4 regions of the Thalassotalea sp. HSM 43 genome follow, and region 1 is predicted to be linked to each of the others. Evidence: predicted binding sites of a transcription regulator. Region 1 holds the regulator's gene; each other region holds the start of a gene.

Region 1 (5,604 bases):
TAAAGATGCCCAATGCTTGCTCACCATAAACCAACAGGTGGTGGCGGTGCTCTACCTTGATGACGTAATGCGTGACGATACGGTTAACGTCATTAATGCATTACAACAAAAGCACACCGAAACTCTGTTGATCAGTGGCGATAACCAAGCTGGCGTGGATAAATTTAATCACACATTGCAACTCGATGAGCAACACCATACCTGCTCGGCACAAGATAAATTGACGATCCTTGCAGATAAACAAGCACAAGGTAAAACCGTAGCCATGGTTGGTGATGGCGTTAATGACTCGCCGGTATTTGCACAAGCGCATGTTGCGATTGCCATGGGTAGCGGTACCGAAATAGCGAAAAGCGGTGCCGACGTAATCTTGCTCAATAATAAACTGAGCAGTGTTCTCGACTTAATGACCATATCCAGTAAAACGGGTCGTATCATAAAACAGAACTTTGCCTGGGCATTTGCCTATAATGCCATAGTCTTGCCATTGGCCGTTTGTGGTTTTATTACCCCATATATGGCAGTATTAGGTATGTCAGCAAGCTCGATTATCGTCGTGACCAACTCTTTGAGATTGCTAAAATAAATTAACTTTAGGTTATTGATACATGAGCGTCATTTACATCCTAATCCCTATCGCCATCTTATTTACCGCCATTGCCATTTATCTATTCTTTTGGGCGGTAAAGTCTGAACAGTTTGATGATCTGGAAAAACAAGGTATGAGCATTTTGTTTGACGAAGAGAAAAAACAAACGCCAGGCCAAAAGCGAAGCCAAAGCCAAAGCCATAACAAAGACGCTGAGTCTCACACCGACGATAAACCGAACTCAAGCGATAATTAATGACTTTAGATTTTCTCTCTGCCCTAATGATTGGTATTGCTGGTGCTGGCCACTGTATCGCCATGTGTGGTGGCATCTCGTCTATGCTCACCACCACAGGTGATAGCTCAAATCAACTGAGAAAAGCGTTAAGCTATAACCTAGGCCGTATAGCATCTTATACCTTCTTTGGCGCTGTCGCCGGTTTTACGGGCTCCCTAGCAATAAAGTCGATAGGTATCCAAGTTTTATGGTTAAAAGTCATCGCCGCCATATTCATTATTCTACTTGGTTTGTATATCGCAAGAGTGTGGTTTGTTTTAACGCATATCGAAACGGCAGGTAAATACCTGTGGCGCTATATTCAACCTTTTGCCAAACACTTACTGCCGATAAAGAATGCTAAGCAAGCGCTATTACTCGGTGTTATTTGGGGCTGGCTGCCCTGTGGCCTAGTCTATTCAACACTTACATGGGCATTGGCTGCCGGCAGTGCCAGTCAAGGGGCGATGATCATGTTGGCGTTTGGCATCGGCACCTTGCCAGCGTTATTAGTGTTATCAACCAGTGTTCAATCGGTTACCAACCTTATAAGTTCGTTACTTTTTAAGAAAATCAGTGGCTTTTTGTTAATCGCCTATGGTGTTTATTCATTGTTTATTGCTCTAAATCAAATATTTTAGTAACCTTACGTTTACTAATGTTATTGACGCATTAACTGGATAAATATCAATTTATGGCAATCTCTATAGCACAAAACATCAAGTGCCAAAACTGCAGTATCAGCGAACTTTGCTTACCGTTTAGCTTGAATGAAAACGAACTAAATTTATTAGACGATATCATTCAACGTAAAAAACCGATTCAAAAGAATACGCAAATTTTTAAAGCTGGCGAACAACTGCAAACCTTGTACGCAATTCGTTCTGGTACCTTTAAAACCTTTATTATTTCTGAACAAGGTGAAGAGCAAATCACCGGCTTTCACTTGGCGGGCGATTTAATGGGCTTTGATGCATTAGCGTCAAGACATCACCCAAGCTTTGCTAAAGCATTGGAAACATCTATGGTGTGTGAAATCCCATTTGAGGTTCTCGATACCCTATCCAATAAGATCCCACGCTTGAAGTCGCAAATGTTAAACCTAATGAGCGATGAAATTCAGTGTAATAATGAGATGTTACTGCTACTAAACCGTAAAAATGCGGAAGAGAAACTGGCCACATTTTTAGCCAACTACGGTCGACGCTTAGGCAGTCGTCACTTGTCACCGACGCAATTTAACTTGCCTATGACCCGCAGTGAAATTGGTAACTACATTGGCTTAACCATTGAAACCATTTCTCGTTTGATGACTCGATTCCAAAAAGATGGCTTAATCAAAGTTGAAAATAAGTTGATCACCATCCTCGACAAAGACGCCCTATTCAAATTGGCTGGCTTAAATAAATAACCTGTCTTTATACCTGTAAGGTGTTGTATTGGTTGATTTAAATCAACACCTTGCGGGAAACTTCATTAACAAATTTGTAACATACCCTTTGACCAGTTAAGCTTATCTATAGCGTATTGATCTTTGCCGTCTCTGCTGGCTTTATAGCCAAGCAAGGCGCGCTACGAACCACGTTAAGGTTACGAGGCATGTTATGGAAAAATATCAAAATATACTTGCAGTTGTCGATCCCACCACAGAAGAGCAAAAGGCGTTAGCAAGAGCCTGTACCCTTGCCAAGGAAACTGGCGCCCGTATTACTGCGTTATTGGTTATTTATGATTTCTCTTACGAAATGACCACCATGCTGTCTGGAGACGAGCGAGAAGCCATGCGTGAAACCGTGGTAAATGATCGCAGCGTTTGGCTAAAAGAGATCACCGAACAGTATGAAAGCGATATGGACATTAAAGTGATTTGGCATAATCGCCCGTTTGAAGCCGTTTTATCGCAGGTACGAGACCAACAATTCGATGTGGTATTAAAAAGCACCCATGAACACCCTACATTACAATCGGTTATTTTTACCCCAACAGACTGGCACTTAATTCGTAAATGTTGGGTGCCTCTGTTATTGGTCAAAGATCATCAATGGCCAGAAGGCGGACACATACTTGCCGCCGTCAATGCTGGCAGTGAAGAAGAAGAGCATCAATCACTGAACCGTAAAATCACCGAAGAAGCACAAAATCTTGGCCGCTTGGTCAAAGCTGATGTTCACTTGGTAAACTCTTACCCGGGCACTCCGATTAATATTGCCATTGAAATTCCAGAGTTTGATGCCAACGAATACAATCAAACCATGAAAAACCACCACGCTGATGTAGTGCAGCAACACGCCGACAAATTTAATATCAGCGCTGAGTATTTGCATGTCGAAGAAGGTTTACCTGAAGATGTGATCGAAAAAGTTGCCAACCAAATCGATGCCGAATTGGTGATTTTAGGCACCGTCGGTCGCACGGGGTTATCCGCTGTACTTATAGGCAATACCGCAGAGCATGTTATCGATCGACTCAATTGTGATTTACTGGCGATAAAACCAGACGGTTATCAATCTCCGTTCCTCGAGTAACCATCTTTAACCATTGTTGAGATAATAGATTGTAGAGCTATTGAATCAGCCAGCACAGCCCGAGCAAGCGCTTGGGCTTTTTTATTGCGTTTTTAAAGACGGTTTTATTGTTGGTTATATTTCAGCTTGCATTTCGAAATTTATCGTTTGTTTTTATATTTCGTCAAAATAGGCGTCAATCTGCAAAAACGCGCAAAATAGCTTACAATTTGTAACAAAATTACGTAAAATACCGCGATTTTTTAAAACTGGTCAGTCCTCATGTAACAGCGATGTTAACAGCAGTATGACTGGCTACGCAAAAATAATGCATACATCTTCAGGAAACAAACTAATGTTTGAAAAACTATTCAAACTTGCTGAACATGGTACAAATGTTAAGCAAGAGATATTGGCGGGTTTTACTACCTTTCTAACCATGGGTTACATCATTTTTGTAAACCCAAGCATGTTAGCAATGACGGGTATGGACCAAGGCGCTGTATTCGTCGCAACCTGTTTAGCTGCGGCTATCGGCTGTCTAATTATGGGTTTTTATGCCAACTACCCTATTGCCTTAGCACCTGGCATGGGACTCAACGCATTTTTTACCTTTACCGTGGTTCTAGAGTTAGGTTATAGCTGGAATGTTGCCCTTGGTGGGGTATTTATTTCCGGTGTTATATTTACTCTTTTGAGTGCGTTTAAAGTGCGAGAATGGATCATAAATTCAATTCCGCACGCACTACGCTTTGGTATCGCCGCAGGTATTGGTATGTTTTTAGCGTTAATTGCGCTTAAAAACGCAGGCATCATCGTCGCGAGCCCTGCAACATTAGTAACCTTAGGTGATATTACCTCGTTTGGCCCTATGATGGCGGTGTTAGGCCTGTTCCTAATCGTTGGTTTGGTGAGCTTAAACGTCCATGGCGCAGTAATGATCGCGATTTTAGTGATCACTATATTAGGCCTGATGTTTGGCGATGTGCAATACACTGGCGTTATGTCAATGCCACCATCTATCGCACCAACCTTTTTGGCACTTGATATCGCTGGTGCGTTTGAAGTTGGCATGCTTAGCGTTATTTTCGCTTTCCTATTTGTTGATTTGTTTGACACCTCAGGTACCTTAGTAGCTGTTGCACAACGCGGTAAATTGCTGGATGAGAATGGTAACTTACCACGTCTTAAAAAAGCATTATTCGCTGATTCTGGTGCAACCATTGCCGGTTCATTATTTGGTACGTCAACCACCACAAGTTATGTCGAAAGTACCGCTGGTGTTGCTGCTGGTGGCCGCACAGGTTTGACCGCAGTTACCGTTGCCGTACTATTTTTACTGGCGCTTTTCTTCTCGCCACTTGCGGGTATGATCCCAGCCTATGCGACTGCTGGCGCGTTATTTTTTGTCGGTGTATTGATGGTTGGTGGTCTCGTTAATGTAAAATGGGACGATCTAATGGACGCGGTTCCAGTGGTTGTTATCTTAGTGACCATGCCACTTACCTTTTCGATTGCTGATGGTATCGCTTTTGGCTTTATCAGCTACGCTGCAGTACGTATTTTCTCTGGTCGTTTTGGCGAAATTAGCCCAAGCGTCTGGTTTTTGGCTGCCTTGTTTGTTGCCAAATTTATGTTTATGTAAGCACACAAAAACAAGCCAAAGACGGCACTAAGATGACGTCTTTGGCAACCACAATACTCCCGAGTAAACAACAATCTCAGCAGTAGACTGAGTCCGTTTGCTCGACAACAACGCTATTATATTTTTCAGGGAATCCCATGAACACCTTTAAAACTTTATTTTCATCTGCCCTTTTGGCAGGTGCCGGACTTGTTTGTGCCAATGCTAATGCAGAAATGTTTTGGAGCGACAATTCAATCTCATTGCTTAAAAATGCCAGTGAGTACGAAGTAAACGAACATGAAGACGTGGTAACGGTCACTTTAGAGCATGCGTCTGGACACAACTGGGGCGACCTATTTTTCTTTGCTGACCGTTTAGACTACAAACAAGATTCAGATAATCAAGCAGCAAAAGAAACCTACTCTGAACTTTCACCACGTTTGAGCCTAAGCTACGTAACTGGCAATAAGCTAGGCTACGGCATCATTACCGATGTGTTTATTGCCAGCACATGGGAGCACTCAACCTTTGAGTCAGATGGTTTCTCTAATAGTTTTGATAACTATTTATTGGGCTTAGGGGCCGATTTAAAACTACCAGGTTTTGC
Region 2 (5,604 bases), 740 kb from region 1:
TGTTCATTGCTCTCGTTGCCGTCCTTATTTGCTGGGCAACACGCCAACTGTGGCTACCAAGGATGACCTTGCTTGCCTTGTTACCATTGCTAGCAGGTGTTGAATGTCTGCGTCATTTGCGCCGCTATGTGATTGAACGCTCTAATACTCAGGCATTAGATAAAGCCTTAGGCTTAAATGTGGTGGTTGCCAATGTCACGCCGTTAATGTTGGCGATTTGCTTGTTGTTGGCCAAGCCGTCTGTTTGAGCATTTCTGTCAGCCTATCTGCCTGTTTATCGCTGGTTATTACTCGCTGATTTTATTGCGGCTTCTAACATCTCTGAAGTTTAGGCTAATTGGTTGTCATGGGTAACCAAATAGAACAAGCAATCGTTGCGAGCGATACGTTCATTTCTGGTTGCCATGAACAAGTGAATGGATGTTTTGGGTAATAATTGGTTGCCGCGTAATTGAAAATACTTATCAACCACGTTGACTCCGTTGGCATCCAGCAGTCGTAAATTTTCCAGCCCGTTATTGTCGAGCCAACCTAACATTTGTTCGGGAAATATTTGCCCAAAATTGTGCTGCTCAATGTGCTCACACAAGGTCACTCCAGGTAAGCCAAGGTCGTGTTGCGCATAATTTAATTCGATATCGCCATTGACCTGTAAACGCATAGGGTTTAAGTAGGTGGTGACATTATTTTGTAGGTGCTGTTGACTTAAATCGTCGATATTGGCGAGTTTTAACAAACCCAGATAGGCCACTTCATGGGATTGACTGTCTTTACTGCCACCGCATTCAATGGTGATGGCTTCACAACCAAAGTCTTGCTCCATTAATGCACCTAAACGAATTTGTGATAAAACCAATGAGTGACAAAATACTGCGGTAAGTGATAATGCCATTTCGTTTTTCATAATGGACACGGCAAACGCTGGGCTAAAGCCTGAGGTGTTATGTAAGTCCACCACCAATTCAGGGTTTACTTGCCGTATCGCCTTATCGATAAGGTTGGCACGATGATAATAACCGCTAGTCTCGGTGCTATTGCCAAAACAGCGATTTAGATCCAAGCCGTCTGCCAAATAACGATGGCTAAAATTTGGCGTCGCGCTTGCTGCTTCAATACTGCAGATAATAAATCGCAAATTGGTTGTTGGTCGTTCGCTGGCCTTTAAATTGGTTAGGTAACGGTGTGTGGCAATAAGGCCAGACGGTTCATTGCCATGAATAAGCGTTGTGATGACGCGAGTGCGCTGTTGGTCTTTGCCTGAAACATCAATTATCGTTGGCGCATATAGGCTCAATAAAAACTGTTCATAGTCGGATTTTAGCGCGTCTATGTCAGGATCTTTTAGATAGCAAAGCTCATTAAAGTCTATTGCCATGGTCGCTCCCACTGGCACAAGTTGTTGCCACTTTGATAGTTGCGTTGATAAGCCAATACCATCGCCTTTAATGCCGCATCGTTACTCATTGTTTGTCGATAGTGCTGCAACGTTTGTCGTTGCCATCGAGCACCGGTTAACCCGCTATCTAAACGTTGCTCGATAATGGACATAAAATAATTGCTTTCATCGGCGCTAATACCAATACGTCTTAGTCCTTTACGTGCCGTGGTTAACATCGACTCGATAACCTGTTCAATCGACACGGTTTGCAATTGATACTTGTGATGTAACGGCCATAATATTTTCGCATCAAGCCCAAATTGTGCGGCACGATAGAAATTATGTTCGGCGTATTTAAATGGCATTAGGGCAATAATCTCATCGACATCATCAGCCAAGCCTTCTGCTAAACCAATCGCTAAGGCGGCATTGGCGAGCATATCATCCACCGTAGGGCCGGAGGCGATGGCGCGAAATTCAATGCGCATATGACCGTTATTATGATGATCATAAACCGGTCTATGCCATGGCCAAAGCGTGCCCATATGCAAACCAAGCTCAGCTAATTTAGGTAAATGCTGTGGTGAACCATTTATCGGTTCAGAGGCGTCGCGCAGAGGAATAATCGGCGGGTATAAGGCGACCGCTTCAGCAAATAGATCCCAAACATTGTTGCGCAGCCAACCGTAACCGTAACTGACTCGAGCCGGCTCGTTTGGTAATAAGGCATTGTTATGACGTACATCAATGGACTGCTTAAATAAGGCGATGCGGGTTTCATCCCACAATTGTCGCCCTAAAAATGTCGGCGAGTTGGCACTGATTGCGGTAACTAACGGCAGGGTTAATTGCGCCGCATTAAACACTCGGGTAAAACGCTCTGGTGATGTCATCAAATGAATTTGTAATGAGGTATTGGCACCTTCTGCACTTATATCGGCTAAGCGCATATCTAATGGCTCATCACCATTAATTTTAATGTGAAAGTCGCTACCGCGTTGGCTCATCAATTGTCGAGATAAGCAATGGTAGCGACCCAAAGGTGTCATCCATTGAGCACATAAGTCGCTGTCATTTAAGGTTGGTAATATACCGATAGGCAAGGCGCTGATACCGAGCTGCTTATTGACCTCGGCAAGATTGGCGAGCTTTTGTTGTAACTCATCTTTTAGGTGAAACAGAGGGGTTTTATCGAGATCGAATGCCGATAAATTGATCTCTAAATTATATTGATTCAATTCATATTGGCATTGCGGATCAGACAGTTTTTGCAATACCGCTTGATTACTTGGACTCGCCTGAGCGTTTTCATCAATTAAGTACAGCTCAAGCTCTGCGCCAAGTTTATGACGTTGTTGGCCAAAGTTTGGCGTAGCCAGAATGTCTTTTAATTGATCCAGTTGACGATACAGCTCGAGCCTGAATTGTTCAAAATCCTGGCGTTGAAAAGTGGTGTTAGGTACATTTTGTCCCATAGCAAGCCCTCGCTGTTTTACAGACTTTAGCTTGCCAATAATTATGCGTCTAAATATTGATTAACATCAAGTTAACAGCAGTTTACTTGCAAATAAACCAGCGCTAGTTGTGCTAATTAGAGGGATAACAGCGGCTGATCAGACTTTGTATGGTGGCAGGTCAAAAGCGGCGACTTTTTTGCTGTGCATGATTAACGTACCTGCATAAGCGCTTTCACCGTCACCGCTGAACTCAAATAAGTATTCAGCGTGAATGTACAAACCTTGGCGTTTTGAGAAACGAATGCGGGTTTTGGTACGAGCAATACTGATAAACTGCAAGCCATGTTGCTCGCAGTATTGTTGACATTTATTGCGCGCTATTTCGGCGATTTCTCGACTAAACCAAATGTACCAAACCAGTAAGAACAGGCCTAGAAGTAAATAAATGTCAGACAATACCATGTGATGCGTTACTCTTTTGTTGCCATTAAAATGGGTTATTTCTTATTTTGAACGGCGGCAAAAATGGCACCGATAGCGTTAACCAAATTGTCACTGCGTTGTGGCGAACGCAGACATTGTAATACATATGGGCGAATTGTTGGGATTGCAACAAGGTCTTGAAAAACAGCTGAAAATACATCTTGTTCGAGATGGCTGCTGACGTTTTCCAGATACTGCAATAAACGCTCGTTGTCCGCGAGTAGACCCCAGGCTTTGCCGGTAAAGGTTAACAATAAATTCAAATCATTACTGACATCGGCAGCTAAAATACGTTGCGCTAAAGCGATTACTTGTGGGTGTTGGTTATGATCACTCACTGCTCTGAGCAAATCGGCAAGACGTTGTACATTGACGTCACTGCGGTCTAGCTCGTTATTGGCTTGTTCGATAAAGGCCTGTAATAAATGAATATCAAATTGCTGGTTTTCTAATGCCGAGCATAACGGTGTAAGCACCTCGCTTGGCAATTTGTTTAACGCATTGATAAGCAATTGGCTGTTGTTATTGTCGTTAATACGAGCGGCAAAATCACATATGCCTTGTACCGCAACACCTTGCCATTCTGCAAAACCAAGTTTGCCAGACATGTACAACTGACAATGTTCATAATATTGCGAGGCACTCTGTTTTAAGTCGCGCTTCACCACCGCATTAAGCGAAGCAAGCTTGTATTGTGTTGGGGTAAAGTTGTAAGGGTTAGCCTGTAACAACTCTTCCTGTTTTTCACTTGGATCTTGCGTTAGATCCTTGCCCAAGGCATCGAGAATGATGGCTAAATAATGATTTCGGGAACCTTGATTTAATAAACCACGTTCATCCAGCGGTAATTTCACAAACCAAATGTATGGTGTGGTTTGCGCTTTTTGCCAAAACACCAAGGCAAACATGGCATGACCCTGTATTGGGAACGGATAGGGTTGCATCGCTTGTTCCACTTTTTCAAAGTCTTGCTTACTCATTTTGCTGACTTTGCGACCCAAATCATAGATTCGATATTGGCAGCCACTTAATTGCAATAATTCAGAAATGGTATCAATGGTGTCTTTTTTGGTGGATGATTGTTCGCTCATACAGCCCTACAGGATAATCAAAGTTTACGTTTTTAATTTCAATGCCGCGCATTATAATAAATGCCCTGTATAAATAACAGCAAAGAACCACTTGATAAGCGAATGACCGACCTATTTGATAAACAACAGCTTGATGAGCAAAACCAAGCGGTAGACGAAGATGCACCAAAACTCGATATCCTCTATCAGGATGAATATCTGGTGGCCGTTAATAAACCGAGCGGCTTATTCGTGCATCGCTCCTACCTGGACCGTGACCAAAAATACTTTGCCTTACAGTTGGTACGTGATTTGGTTGGCCAATACGTATATCCATTGCATCGCTTAGACCGGCCGACTTCTGGGGTGTTGCTGTTTGCACTTGATCAACAGACCGCCCGTTTAATGGGGCAGGCGTTCATGGACAAGAAAATGGACAAGCAATATCTCGCCGTAAGTCGAGGTCATGCGCCGCAAAGTGGTCATATCGATTATCCGTTGAAAGAGAAGCTGGATAAGATTGGCGATAAGTACGCCAATGCAGAGGCGGCGGAAAAACAGGCACAAACAGACTTTCGTCGATTAGCCACTGCAACCTTAGATATTGCTGTAGGCAAGTACCCTAGTGTGCGATATTCTTTGCTTGAATTAAGCCCGCATACTGGCAGACGTCATCAAATTCGTCGCCACCTAGCTCACCTTCGACATCCCATCATTGGCGATATCAACTATGGCGATAACAAACAAAACCCATTTTTTCGTGAGCATTTTGCCATTAACCGCCTGATGTTGCATGCCAAAGTATTGTCGTTTGAGCACCCACACAGTAAGCAGTTAGTGACGATTGAAGCACCACTTGATGAGCAATGGCGAAAACTTTTTGTTGAACTGGACTGGCTGTCTTTCTTTTAAGGCGATATACGTGTCGCATTGCGGCCTTCGATAGTCTTTTGCAGAACAAATTAAGTCTTTGTTATTGAGTTATTTTTCCATATACTAAATTCATAACTCACAATAAACGAACCTAATATGCAATATCAAACGCCGTTAAGTCATTTTCTTGGCCACGCTCAAGAGCGTCCACAGCAAATATTTTTGCATCAACCTGTCAAAGGCGAATATCGTGAATTCAGCTTCGCCGAAACCGAGCGACAAGCCCGCATAATCGCCACCTTTTTACATGCTCAAGGGTACCAAAAGGGCGATCGCATCGGCA
Region 3 (5,604 bases), 1.3 Mb from region 1:
GGCCGACTTTATGTGCAAGCCCGTAAGCGGGATAGCTAAAGCCAACAATTGTGATACGGTTTGTTCAACGTCGGTGGACTTTATCTCAACCCGATTATCGCGAATCTGCCACTGATTTACGTCGATAATTTGAGTGCTGACATTATCTAAAGGCAAGTACATAAACACTTGTTGGAAGTGCCTATCAAGCAGCGCTTGCGGTGCCCCTTGCTCTATGATTTTACCTTGATCCATAATCGCTATTTGATCGCATAATTGCTCAGCCTCATCCATGTAGTGGGTGGTTAAAATCACCGTTTTACCTTGCCCTTTAATGCGTTTTATTAGCTGCCAAAACTGCCGTCTTGAATGCGGATCTAGACCGGTTGTTGGTTCATCAAGAAAGACTATCTTTGGATCATTAATCAGTGCTAGCGCCAATAACAAGCGTTGCCGTTGACCACCAGACAGTAAGCGACTGTCTCTGTCGATAAACTCATTGAGCTGACAGAGCTCTAATAGCTCTTCAATGGCTAAGTGCTGTTCATAAAAACTGGCAAACAAATTTAATGTTTCACGGACCGTTAAAAAATCCTGTAACGCTGTATGTTGAAACTGAATACCAATAAGCTCATTAAACGGTTTATCGCTATCACTGTTAATCACCACATCGCCAGAATCTGCGGTCAATATACCTTCCATAATTTCAATGGTGGTGGTTTTTCCGGCGCCATTTGGGCCAAGTAAACCAAAGCACATGCCTTGTTCAACGTTAAAATTAATGCCATCGACCGCTTTGACCTGACCGTAGTGTTTAACCAGATTATTTACCGTCAGTATGTTATGTTTCGCCATTACAACTCATCTTCATGTCGTTTTCTCGTTATCATCTCGTCTGGCGCTGACTCATCGAGAGAATCAACGTGTAAGTACAAGCTACGTATCGCCTGTTGCAGCTGTTTGTATGCGGCTTTTTTACCAGTAAGTCCTATTTGTTCGGCAATATCTGAGAAACTGCGCCGTTGCCAGAGCTTACCCACCAACAATGCTTTGTCTTGGTCACTAATTACAGTGATTTTATCGCTCTGGATATCAGCAAAATTAGCCTTTAACCAACGCGACAAACTGGCGGCGCAACTAGAATAAACCATAGCACCATCGACAAATTTAGCGACGATTTGATTATCACGACTCGGCGATATATCAACAGAGGAATGGGGTCGCTTGTTGGCCAAAATTTGCGATGTCAGCTCGCTTGCTAAAGCGCTAAACTCTTCTGCCAAATAATAGTAAAAGTTTATATAAAACTCGCTGCTAATTTGTGCAGCAAATTCCTCGCTACGCTTATTCAATGCTTGCAGAACCATGGCCGAATGTTCACCACTGGCTTTGTCTCGACTAAAGCCCAAGCGAGCCATGGAAAAACCAGCGTTTTGCCAAAACTTAAGCAATGGCGCATTGACGCCAAAACTTGAACATAAAAAATCAAAGCTTTGGTTGCGGCTGTAATCAAGGCATTTGCCCAGCAGATCCGCGCCAATACCTCGATTTTGCCAACGCGGCAGCACCGCAATGCGAACAATGCGTAAATAACGGTATTTGAATGCTTGTTCGAAACCGCCATGCGCCAACAAAGATTGCGGTAATAAATGCCCCTTAGGTCGACGCTTGCCTAGTTTGATTTGCCTAATTAGTGCATCATCGAGCTCGCCTTCAGCCAACATCAAACTAACACCACACACCAGATTATCGGCTTTTACCACCAATAAATGAACGTGTTCATCATCAAGCAAAAGCTTTAAATCGCTGGGTTTGGTTTGATAGTGTGCGCAAACCAACAAAGAGAATATCTGACTCAACAGCTCATCATCTTGATACAACTGTTTGGCTTGATATTGGTGGTAAGTTAATTCAGTAAAATCGTCTGCTACCTCTGGCAATGTTGCCGCCAATAGAAAGCTATCAAAGCTGAACCTTTCCAACATGTCGTCGTCACGCCAACGAATCGGTTGTTGCATATGCAAATGACGATGTTGCGGTTTTTGTTGTCTCAATAGCGCCATAAATTTTTGACTGAATCCCCTACCCGCGCCTTCATAACCATGTATGGTTGAAGCAAACACGATACGATGATAATCCGCCAGTAGCTGCACAAGTAGAGGCACCGGGATCCCTGCAGCCTCATCCACTAACACCATTGCGGCGGACACTTTTTGCTTGAGCAACACATCGACGGGAATAAATTCAATGCGGCTATCACCATATTCAATGCCGTGTTGCTTTTGCCGTGCATCAGGTAAATGCTGCTTAAGCTGTTGATAAAATATTTGCAAACTGTCTGGGTGAGGTGCGGTTACAACAATGTGTTTATCGCCCTTGGTCAATATCTTGGCAGCGGCGATGGCTAACGCGGTGGATTTACCGCGACCGCGATCGGCGCTGATCACTAACGGCCTATCTCGATGTCCAAGCAGTACCTGTTCAATGGCATTGACGGCGTCGACTTGCTCTTCGGTTTTACAATCAAAGGGCAACTTAACCGGCGTTGTTTTGGGGGTGTTAGACGCAGGTGTAGGATGACAATTAGCCCGCAGTTTATCGATATCTAGGGTTTGATGCTGTGCAATCACGTCGATATCAGAAAACCTTGCCGAAATAGCCAGCATTCTTTTTAAAAACAAGCTATTACTGACTTGTTCAGCAGACAAAAAGACAACGCTCAACGCGCCTTTAACTAAGGTTCCTGATAACGCAGCAAACGCATCAACATGAAACGGTGTCGTTAATGACGGATCTGTATTGCACATATCTTGGCAAGCGCTTATGCCGCCACCGTTAAACCATAAATAGCCATACTCTCGCCCCAGTTGATGGCGATAGTTTTTACTGTCCGCATTGTTATTTTGTTTTTGGTTTTGTTTGTTGTTTTGCTTAGTGTTTTGGCTGTCATTTTCAGGCGCGTTTAAATTAAAACGTAAAACCTGTTCGGAGTTGACTAAGTCATCAACAATCGCCAACGTTTGTTGCAACCAAACCTGCTCACCGACACAAATCAATACACCACGCTGTTCGCTGGCTTTTAGATTTATTATTTTTTCGGCGATATATCGTTGCACAGTGATAATCCTAAGCCATTATCAAATAAAGAATATTTTGCATTCTAGCAAACCCACAGAGCATTTAGAATTTTTCATATTTTATTGGCCCATAAGTGGCTAACTTTTTTCGGTGAACTAAACTAATTAGATGATCAAGATCAAGTTTTAAGCAACTTGTTTACATTTAAATCAGATAACTGTTTACAATTGCTTAACAATTCAAACAACTGAGCAGCGCTATGACTGAACATATCGATATTGAAAATCAGAAGAAAGATGAGCGTAATACCTTTATCTTTTTAGCGGTTTTTCTAGCACCGATTTTATCTGTCGCCATCGTTGGTGGCTTGGGTTTTGCGATTTGGATAAGCCAAATAATTTTTGGTCCTCCAGGGGTAAGCTAGATGACACAACCAAGTCGCGTTGCCGATGTTTCGCGGCGCAATTTTTTGCGTGGCCGGCAATGGATTAAACAACCTAAACTCCGACTGCCCTGGGTTATTAATGAAAAAGTCTTTCTTGATGGTTGCACTCAGTGCGGCGACTGTCTTTCCGCGTGCCCGGAAAACATTCTTGTAAAAAGTGACGATGGTTTCGTATCGGTTGATTTCAATATAGGTGAATGCACCTTTTGTGAAAAGTGTGTTGACGTCTGTGAGCAACCACTATTTAGAAGTACCGATGAGCAGGCTTGGTCTGCTCATCTCAATATAAAAGACAATTGCCTGGCTAATAACCAGATCTATTGTCAAAGCTGTAAGGATGTCTGCGACACCAGAGCGATGGAGTTTCACTATAAAAGCTCTATACCGACACCCAGCATCAATCAATCTCAGTGCACCAGTTGTGGTGCGTGTGTTAATGCATGCCCCAGCCAGTCGCTGGAGTTAATCGCGGTCTCGGAGGTAAGTGATGAGTGAGACACAAGAATACCATATTGCGAGCTTTATCAGTCAAATTGACGTCTCGCAAAAAGACGCAGCAATGCAATCCATTGCCGACACACCCGGCGCCGAAATTCATGCAAGTAATGAACAAGGCAAAGTGGTTTTTACCCTTGAGGCCGATAATCAAGGTGTGATAGGGCAACGCGCCGATCAACTCAAACTGGCACCGGGTATGCTTACCCTAGCGCCAGTTTACCATCAGTATATTGAAGAATAGGGAGCGACCATGAAACTCAATCGTCGTGAATTTATTAAAGCAAATGCGGTAGCCGTTGCTGCTGCTACGGCCGGTATCGCGGTTCCAGCCAGTGCCTCTAATTTAATCACCAGTTCAGACTTAACCAAGTTAAAGTGGGACAAAGCGCCTTGTCGTTTCTGTGGCACGGGTTGTAGTGTCAACGTCGCCACTATGGACGGTAAGGTCGTTGCGACTCATGGTGATATTAAATCGCCGGTGAATAAAGGCCTTAACTGTGTGAAAGGTTACTTCCTGTCTAAAATCATGTACGGCAAAGACCGTTTGACTCAGCCATTGCTGAGAATGAAAAATGGCAAGTACGACAAAAATGGTGATTTTACCCCTATCGAATGGGATCAAGCCTTCGATATTATGGCGGAAAAAGCCAAAGCAGCGCTGAAGAAAAATGGCGAGAACGGTGTCGGTATGTTCGGCTCCGGACAGTGGACCATTATGGAAGGTTACGCCGCTGCAAAATTGTATAAGGCAGGTTTCCGCTCCAACAACATTGACCCGAATGCCCGTCACTGTATGGCATCTGCGGTTGTTGGCTTTATGCGTACCTTTGGTATTGATGAGCCGATGGGTTGTTATGATGATATTGAAAACGCCGATGCCTTCGTTCTGTGGGGCTCAAATATGGCGGAAATGCACCCTATCCTTTGGACTCGAGTGACCGACCGTCGTTTAAGTGCACCGCATGTTAAAGTCGCTGTACTGTCTACTTTTGAGCATCGCAGCTTTGAACTTGCAGATAATGGCATGGTGTTTGTTCCACAAACTGACTTAGCGATTCTTAACTATATCGCCCATTACATTATTGAAACCGATCGCGTAAACAAAGACTTTGTTAATAAACATACCAATTTTAAAATTGGTAATGCGGATATCGGTTATGGCTTACGTCCAGAGCATCCGCTAGAGAAAAAAGCCAAAAATGCCACAAAAGCTGGTGGCTCAAAACCAATTACGTTTGACGAATATGCTAAGTTCGTTAGCAAGTATACCGCCGAGTATGTATCGAAGCTATCAGGTGTCTCTGTCGACAAGTTAAAAGAATTAGCTGAGATGTATGCTGATCCAAATACCAAGGTTACTTCGTTTTGGACTATGGGCTTCAATCAACATACCCGTGGTGTTTGGGCAAATAACTTGGTTTACAACATCCATTTGTTAACCGGTAAGATTTCCACTCCGGGTAATAGCCCGTTTTCACTGACCGGCCAACCATCGGCGTGTGGTACGGCACGTGAAGTTGGTACCTTCGCGCATCGATTGCCAGCAGATATGGTTGTAAATAACCCTGATCATCGTAAAAAAGCCGAGAAACTTTGGAAACTGC
Region 4 (5,604 bases), 1.3 Mb from region 1:
AACCATCTGCTGCTTGCCGTGTTTTAACTTGGTAAGCGAACCAATCAGTTGCTGCAATATCGCGATGTGGATGAATAAATTCTAAGTTCCAACTCAAACTACTTGCCGGTGCTGGCCAGCGCAGCATTTGCAAAACAGGTGGTGGCCAACTGTCGATTAAGGCAATGATGTGAGCATCGGTGATCTGTTTTGGCGCTTTACTAAATCGCATCCAACCAAATATTGCGGACGCGTCATTGGCCATAAAGGGCATCTTGCCTTCAACGATTGCCATATCAAAGTGACGCAAAAACTTAGGAACAAGTTTAGGGATTTGTGGAATAAAGTTGGCTCTTTTAGGAAGCTGATGGTCATGAAATTGCAGGTTATCTACCTTTATTTTTGAGCTTCGTTCAACGCCAAAACTGGCCAGTGCGGTAATACAAACCGCATCGTCTTGCATCGCTTTCGCCAAGACTTGCGTCACATTTTTGCCTTGTCGTAAAATCTCGACTTCGATAGACAACGGCTGCTCTGCGCTAATGGGGCCAACAAAACTCGTAGACAGAGAACGCAACAATCTACCTTCACCAACTTTGATGGCAATGGCTTGATAGGTAACGGCGGCTGAAATACCACCAAATAAGGTTCGTCCTTGCGACCAGGATTTATCAACTTGAATCGTCGCTTTATCTGCACCATTTGCCAACTGTTGTTGAACGGCGCTTAAAATGTCATCTATGTGCATGATTGAGTTATACTTATTATCAGACCCGAGTGGTCTTACCAGTAAAGTTAACTCATTTTAGGAATGTTGTTTGATAAAATCAATCGATTGTTGATTAAATTGTTTTGGTTGCTCGACATTACAGACGTGACCACAGTCTTCAATTTCCACCAAATGACTCTGTTGATGGCGCGCAACAATGTCGCGAACAGGGCGTAAAAACATATAGTCATTCTGCCCCATTAAATACAAAGTTGGCTTACCGCTTTCATGTTCGCGATAATACTTCATCAGCGGATTAACATCTGCTGCCAGTTTAAACCAACGTTTAAATTCTTTCTGGCATAACTTTTTCGCATCGTTAATAAACATATGGCGCGATTCTTTTTGCCCTTTCTGCGGCATTAGAATAAATGCGAACAAACGATACAACCACATGTATGGCATAACATGTTTGAAAAAATCACCGAGTTTAACCAAGGTGTTTGAGCGATAATCAAAACGCGTAACAGCGCCGCCCAAGACCATAGACTTAACCCGACTTGGGGCTAACTCCGCCAATTTGTGAATTAATATGGTCCCCAGCGAGATGCCAACGAAATGAGCCGTGCGTATTTTCAGGTGATCAAGTACATGAATGATATCTTGGGTGACATCTTTGAAGGTGTAGCCTTTGGTCAACAATTGTCGAATCGTTACCGGTGCCGAACGGCCATGCCCACGCAAATCAATAAACAACAAATTGAAATGTTGTTTATATTCTTTTAATTGTTTGAACCATATAGATGAGCTGCCACCAGCACCATGCACGAAAACAACCCATTCGTCAGAATTGGGGTTTAAAATGGTTTTATGAAAAAGTAATGAATTTGCCGACATCGAGTTACTACAAAAAAACGCTCACTGAACTTCGTGAGCGTTAGATTCTCGCACGCTGGCGTACAGTTGTAAACTGAAATCGCCTACCATTAAGCGATGTTAAAATTTGCCAAGCATGGGTCAATTACCACGCGGGTTGATGACGATTAGGGTTGCTGTTACTGCGCCACCACATTTGCTGCATTGATACACACCACATATAAGCTGAGGCGATGGTATAACCGACACCACCGATAATCGTTAACCAAGCAAAGTGAGGGTTTATTTTCGTCAGCCACCAAGACAACACATCGATAATTAAGAACGCAAATGGCGTGCTAATTGCGACTACTTTTAGCCAATTTGGAATCCCAACCGCTAAAGAAAAAATAAGACCAACAAAAAAGAAGATAAAGGCAATACCAAACAAATGAATGTGAGATACCCGAGTTAAAGAATCTATGCTCGCACCGTTATCGACTTGCGCGACCGGCAACACGCCTTGATATTGGTTAAAATCAGGTAAGCCTGGAATAACGCCATGGCATTGTGTGCAATTGTTGGCAAAGTGAGCGGCAATTTTGCTGTCCCACTGAGTTTCACTGGCGCCCTCTCTTACCCATTTAATGATATCTTGGCGCACGACTCGGTCGGCTTTATCTTGCATAGAGCCATTTAGTTTATTTTCCAATTTACTGCTTTTGCGATCGCCATAGTAACTATAAACAATATCATCAACAGATAAGCCAAATTTGCCATCGGCCATGCCATGGGTCAATAGTATTTGCCCGCCGGCAACCATGAGCCCTATGCCTATCACCAATAAGTAGCCGGTAAAAAGAGCTTTTAAACCAAGTGCAATAGACGGCAAATTTAACACCGCTTGCGTTGCCTTGGTGCTGTCTGTGTTTATCATAATATTTTCCTCGTGAAGTTAATTTCATTAAGTCCTTTACCTAGGTTTGTTAACAAAGGGGTTAATGAAATTAGTGGGAAAATATTGCCTTAATTAGCCTTTAAGCCAGCTCACTAACTTTCCACCAAGACCAAAAAATCGTCTTAGCATTGGCCTGTTCATCGCCTTCATCTGTTGATACCAAAGATCCATTGTGGTCATAAATTCAGCCATTTGTTGAAATTGCTGTTGCACATAATCAGGGGTATCAGATTCACTTTTCGCTTGTGTCTGTAATTGCTGCAATAGCTCAATGGTGGGGTCAATTTCCCGTTTCTTGCGCTGCTCTGCCAACACCAACATCATGTCCCAACAATCTTTAACTGCTTCAAAATAATCTCGGCGATCACCAAGTTTTTGCGTCATATTAACCAAGCCGAGAGCTTGCAATTCTTTTAAGCTGTTACTGACATTAGAACGGGCTACACCAAGGATTTGGCAAATTTGTTCGGCATTTAAAGGCGATTCAGACAACACCAACAGGGCAAATATTTGTGCCACGGTGCGATTTACGCCCCAACGAGAGCCCATCTCTCCCCAATGAATGATGAACTTTTCCATAGACGGTGTAAGTTTCATAATTTGACCTTTCATTTATTTCTGTCCTTACAGAAATTACTATAATTTAAAAATTGATCTAGATCAAATAATAACCGCCGTAATCAGAATTTTGTCGGCTTAGCTTTTATCAAACCGCGTTATTGCGATATCCAATCGCGCTATAGCTAAGCACAAAATAGCATCAACAAACCGCTGACTTTTTAAACCGCAAAATATAAGCTAAGTTATAGAAAGCTAAGAAAAATAATCGACTATAAGAAGAGAAGGGAAATAGCATGCTGACTTTGGTTATCTCGTGCCCAGACACTATTGGTATCGTTGCCAAAGTGAGTCATTTTATTGCCAGTAATAATGGTTCGGTTATGGAATCTAATCACCATACTGATATTGAAGAGCGTTGGTTTTATATGCGCAATGTGATCAACACCAGTAAAATGAATATTTCTCAAGCCCAGTTTGAACAACAATTTGCAGCTATTGCTGAAGAATTTTCCATGCAATGGCATGTCAGAGACATGAATGAAAAGCAAAAAGTGGTGTTGTTTGCCAGTCATACCTCACATTGTCTTGCTGATATTCTGCACCGTTGGCATAGTGGCGAATTAGATTGCGACATCGCCGCAGTGATTTCCAACCATCAAAACCTTGAGTCTTTGGTACGTTTCTACCAGATCCCTTTTCATCACATAACCATGACTGCCGATACGAAGGCCGATGCGTTTGCCAACATTGATAAACTGCTTAATGAATACCAGGCTGACACCATTGTCTTAGCTCGGTTTATGCAAATCATTCCTGAAGCAATGTGTCATAAATATCACGGTCGACTTATCAATATTCACCATAGCTTTTTACCATCATTTATTGGCGCAAACCCATATCAAAAAGCCCATGATCGCGGCGTAAAATTAATCGGTGCGACCTGCCATTATGTCACCGCGGACTTAGACGAAGGCCCAATTATTGAACAAGAAGTGATCAGGGTAAATCACAGTTGTGATAAACACGATTTGATTCGCTTAGGTAAAGACGTCGAGCAAATGGCATTGGCTCGTGGCCTCAGATACCACTTGCAAGATAGAGTGATTATCCGCGGCAATAAGACCATAGTCTTTTAATGTTTTACTGTACCGGCTCGAGCTAATATAAACGAGAGAATAAACCAATAGAATATAACCAAGAGAATATAACCAAGAGAATATATGAATAGGATTGCTCACTGCTTGCTGTTATCCGCTATTGTCTATTCAACTTGCTCAATAGCATCCGAGCAACAGCACGATAACATGAACATGGACATGGACATGGACATGAACATGGATATGAACATGGATATGAGTCAAGCCGTTGCGCCAATCAGTGTTATGGGCAGTCATATCCATAAAAAAGGCCATTGGATGGTGTCATATCGTTACATGACCATGGATATGCAAGACTTGCAGTTAGGAAAGGACCCAATTTCATCTGATTACGCGCTCGAGTCCTATATGATGGTGCCAGATGAAATGAGCATGGATATGCATATGTTCGGTGCCATGTATGGTTATTCAGATGATTTGACCTTGATGGTGACGGCAAACTTTATCGATCAGGAGATGACTTCGCTGATGCGGCCTATGATGGGCATGATGGCTACTTACCAAAAGCCAGTAAGTATTACTGCGAATACGCCTATGTATGACGGCATGATGCCTGCAATGGCAACAGAGGTTGAGATGAGCAGTGATGGTTTAGCCGATGTTCATATCCGTGCCATGTACCGCACTTATACTTCGACAAAAGTTGATAGCCATATCAGTCTTGGTGTTGGCTTGCCTGTTGGTGATATTGACCAATCGCGGACGAATATGATGGGCGACAAAGTCATTATGGGCTACCCAATGCAAATCGGTAGTGAAACAACCGATCTTTTAGCTACCTACACTATCAAATTTAGTGAAAATAGTTATCAGTTAGGCGCACAATTTAACTACCAAACAGCGCTAGATGAAAATGATGCTAATTACGAACCTGGTGATCAATTGCAAGTTCACAGTTGGGTAAGCTTTTTATTTGATAACAATCTCAATGTCAGCATGCGCATAAGCTTTACCGACATAGATAATTATTCTGGCCGTGACGACAGGTTAAACCCCATGATGTCACCGGTTGCCGACGTCAACATGCGTGGCGCAAAAATATGGGATTGGGCCATAGGCACCAGTTATCGCTTTAGTAATCCAACACTTATGGGTAACAGTTTATCTTTTGAATACAGTGAACCATTAGAAGAAGATTTCGATGGTGTGCAATTGCAAACGTCAAAACAAATCACCTTTGCCTGGCAATACATGTTTTAAGGAAAAGAAGCGGCGATATAGCGACGTAAATAGCAGTTTGTAAAGCAACCATTTTAACTATCAATATTTCGCTCTGATGCTTTAGCGTGAATGCTGTTCTTGGTCTACAGTTAAATTGAAGGCCAGTACCGCACAACAATAACCGCTACGGAGGGCAATGCCCATGAAGTCAAATTTTCCTCTGA

What was found. Region 1 encodes FNR, which switches genes on or off when oxygen is low (the NO sensors DNR and NnrR bind a similar motif). Its sites were predicted from a motif close to TTGATCTAGATCAA; they were not measured.
Region 2: the regulator FNR is predicted to act here: its motif matches at 2,910-2,923, upstream of E2K93_RS02100 (glutamate-cysteine ligase family protein).
Region 3: the regulator FNR is predicted to act here: its motif matches at 3,226-3,239, upstream of napE (periplasmic nitrate reductase, NapE protein).
Region 4: the regulator FNR is predicted to act here: its motif matches at 3,152-3,165, upstream of E2K93_RS04415 (GbsR/MarR family transcriptional regulator).

The regions. Positions count from the first base shown of each region.
Region 1 covers NZ_CP038493.1:3,745,229-3,750,832, reverse strand. Annotated here, with positions in the region: gene E2K93_RS16420 (heavy metal translocating P-type ATPase) at 1-586, shown strand, start outside; gene ccoS (cbb3-type cytochrome oxidase assembly protein CcoS) at 609-845, shown strand; gene E2K93_RS16410 (sulfite exporter TauE/SafE family protein) at 845-1,507, shown strand; gene fnr (fumarate/nitrate reduction transcriptional regulator Fnr) at 1,561-2,277, shown strand; gene uspE (universal stress protein UspE) at 2,471-3,391, shown strand; gene E2K93_RS16395 (NCS2 family permease) at 3,726-5,015, shown strand; gene E2K93_RS16390 (outer membrane protein OmpK) at 5,153-5,604, shown strand, end outside.
Region 2 covers NZ_CP038493.1:466,928-472,531, reverse strand. Annotated here, with positions in the region: gene E2K93_RS02110 (prenyltransferase) at 1-248, shown strand, start outside; gene E2K93_RS02105 (succinylglutamate desuccinylase/aspartoacylase domain-containing protein) at 329-1,375, opposite strand; gene E2K93_RS02100 (glutamate-cysteine ligase family protein) at 1,366-2,853, opposite strand; gene E2K93_RS02095 (DUF3301 domain-containing protein) at 2,992-3,297, opposite strand; gene E2K93_RS02090 (DUF3549 family protein) at 3,333-4,409, opposite strand; gene truC (tRNA pseudouridine(65) synthase TruC) at 4,512-5,300, shown strand; gene E2K93_RS02080 (AMP-binding protein) at 5,418-5,604, shown strand, end outside.
Region 3 covers NZ_CP038493.1:1,004,629-1,010,232, forward strand. Annotated here, with positions in the region: gene E2K93_RS04095 (ABC transporter ATP-binding protein) at 1-834, opposite strand, end outside; gene E2K93_RS04100 (GNAT family N-acetyltransferase) at 834-3,095, opposite strand; gene napE (periplasmic nitrate reductase, NapE protein) at 3,317-3,481, shown strand; gene napF (ferredoxin-type protein NapF) at 3,482-3,997, shown strand; gene E2K93_RS04115 (chaperone NapD) at 3,990-4,241, shown strand; gene napA (nitrate reductase catalytic subunit NapA) at 4,251-5,604, shown strand, end outside.
Region 4 covers NZ_CP038493.1:1,062,358-1,067,961, forward strand. Annotated here, with positions in the region: gene E2K93_RS04400 (acyl-CoA thioesterase) at 1-727, opposite strand, end outside; gene E2K93_RS04405 (alpha/beta fold hydrolase) at 785-1,585, opposite strand; gene E2K93_RS04410 (elongation factor-1 alpha) at 1,710-2,480, opposite strand; gene E2K93_RS04415 (GbsR/MarR family transcriptional regulator) at 2,574-3,113, opposite strand; gene purU (formyltetrahydrofolate deformylase) at 3,356-4,198, shown strand; gene E2K93_RS04425 (hypothetical protein) at 4,283-5,419, shown strand; gene E2K93_RS04430 (hypothetical protein) at 5,583-5,604, shown strand, end outside.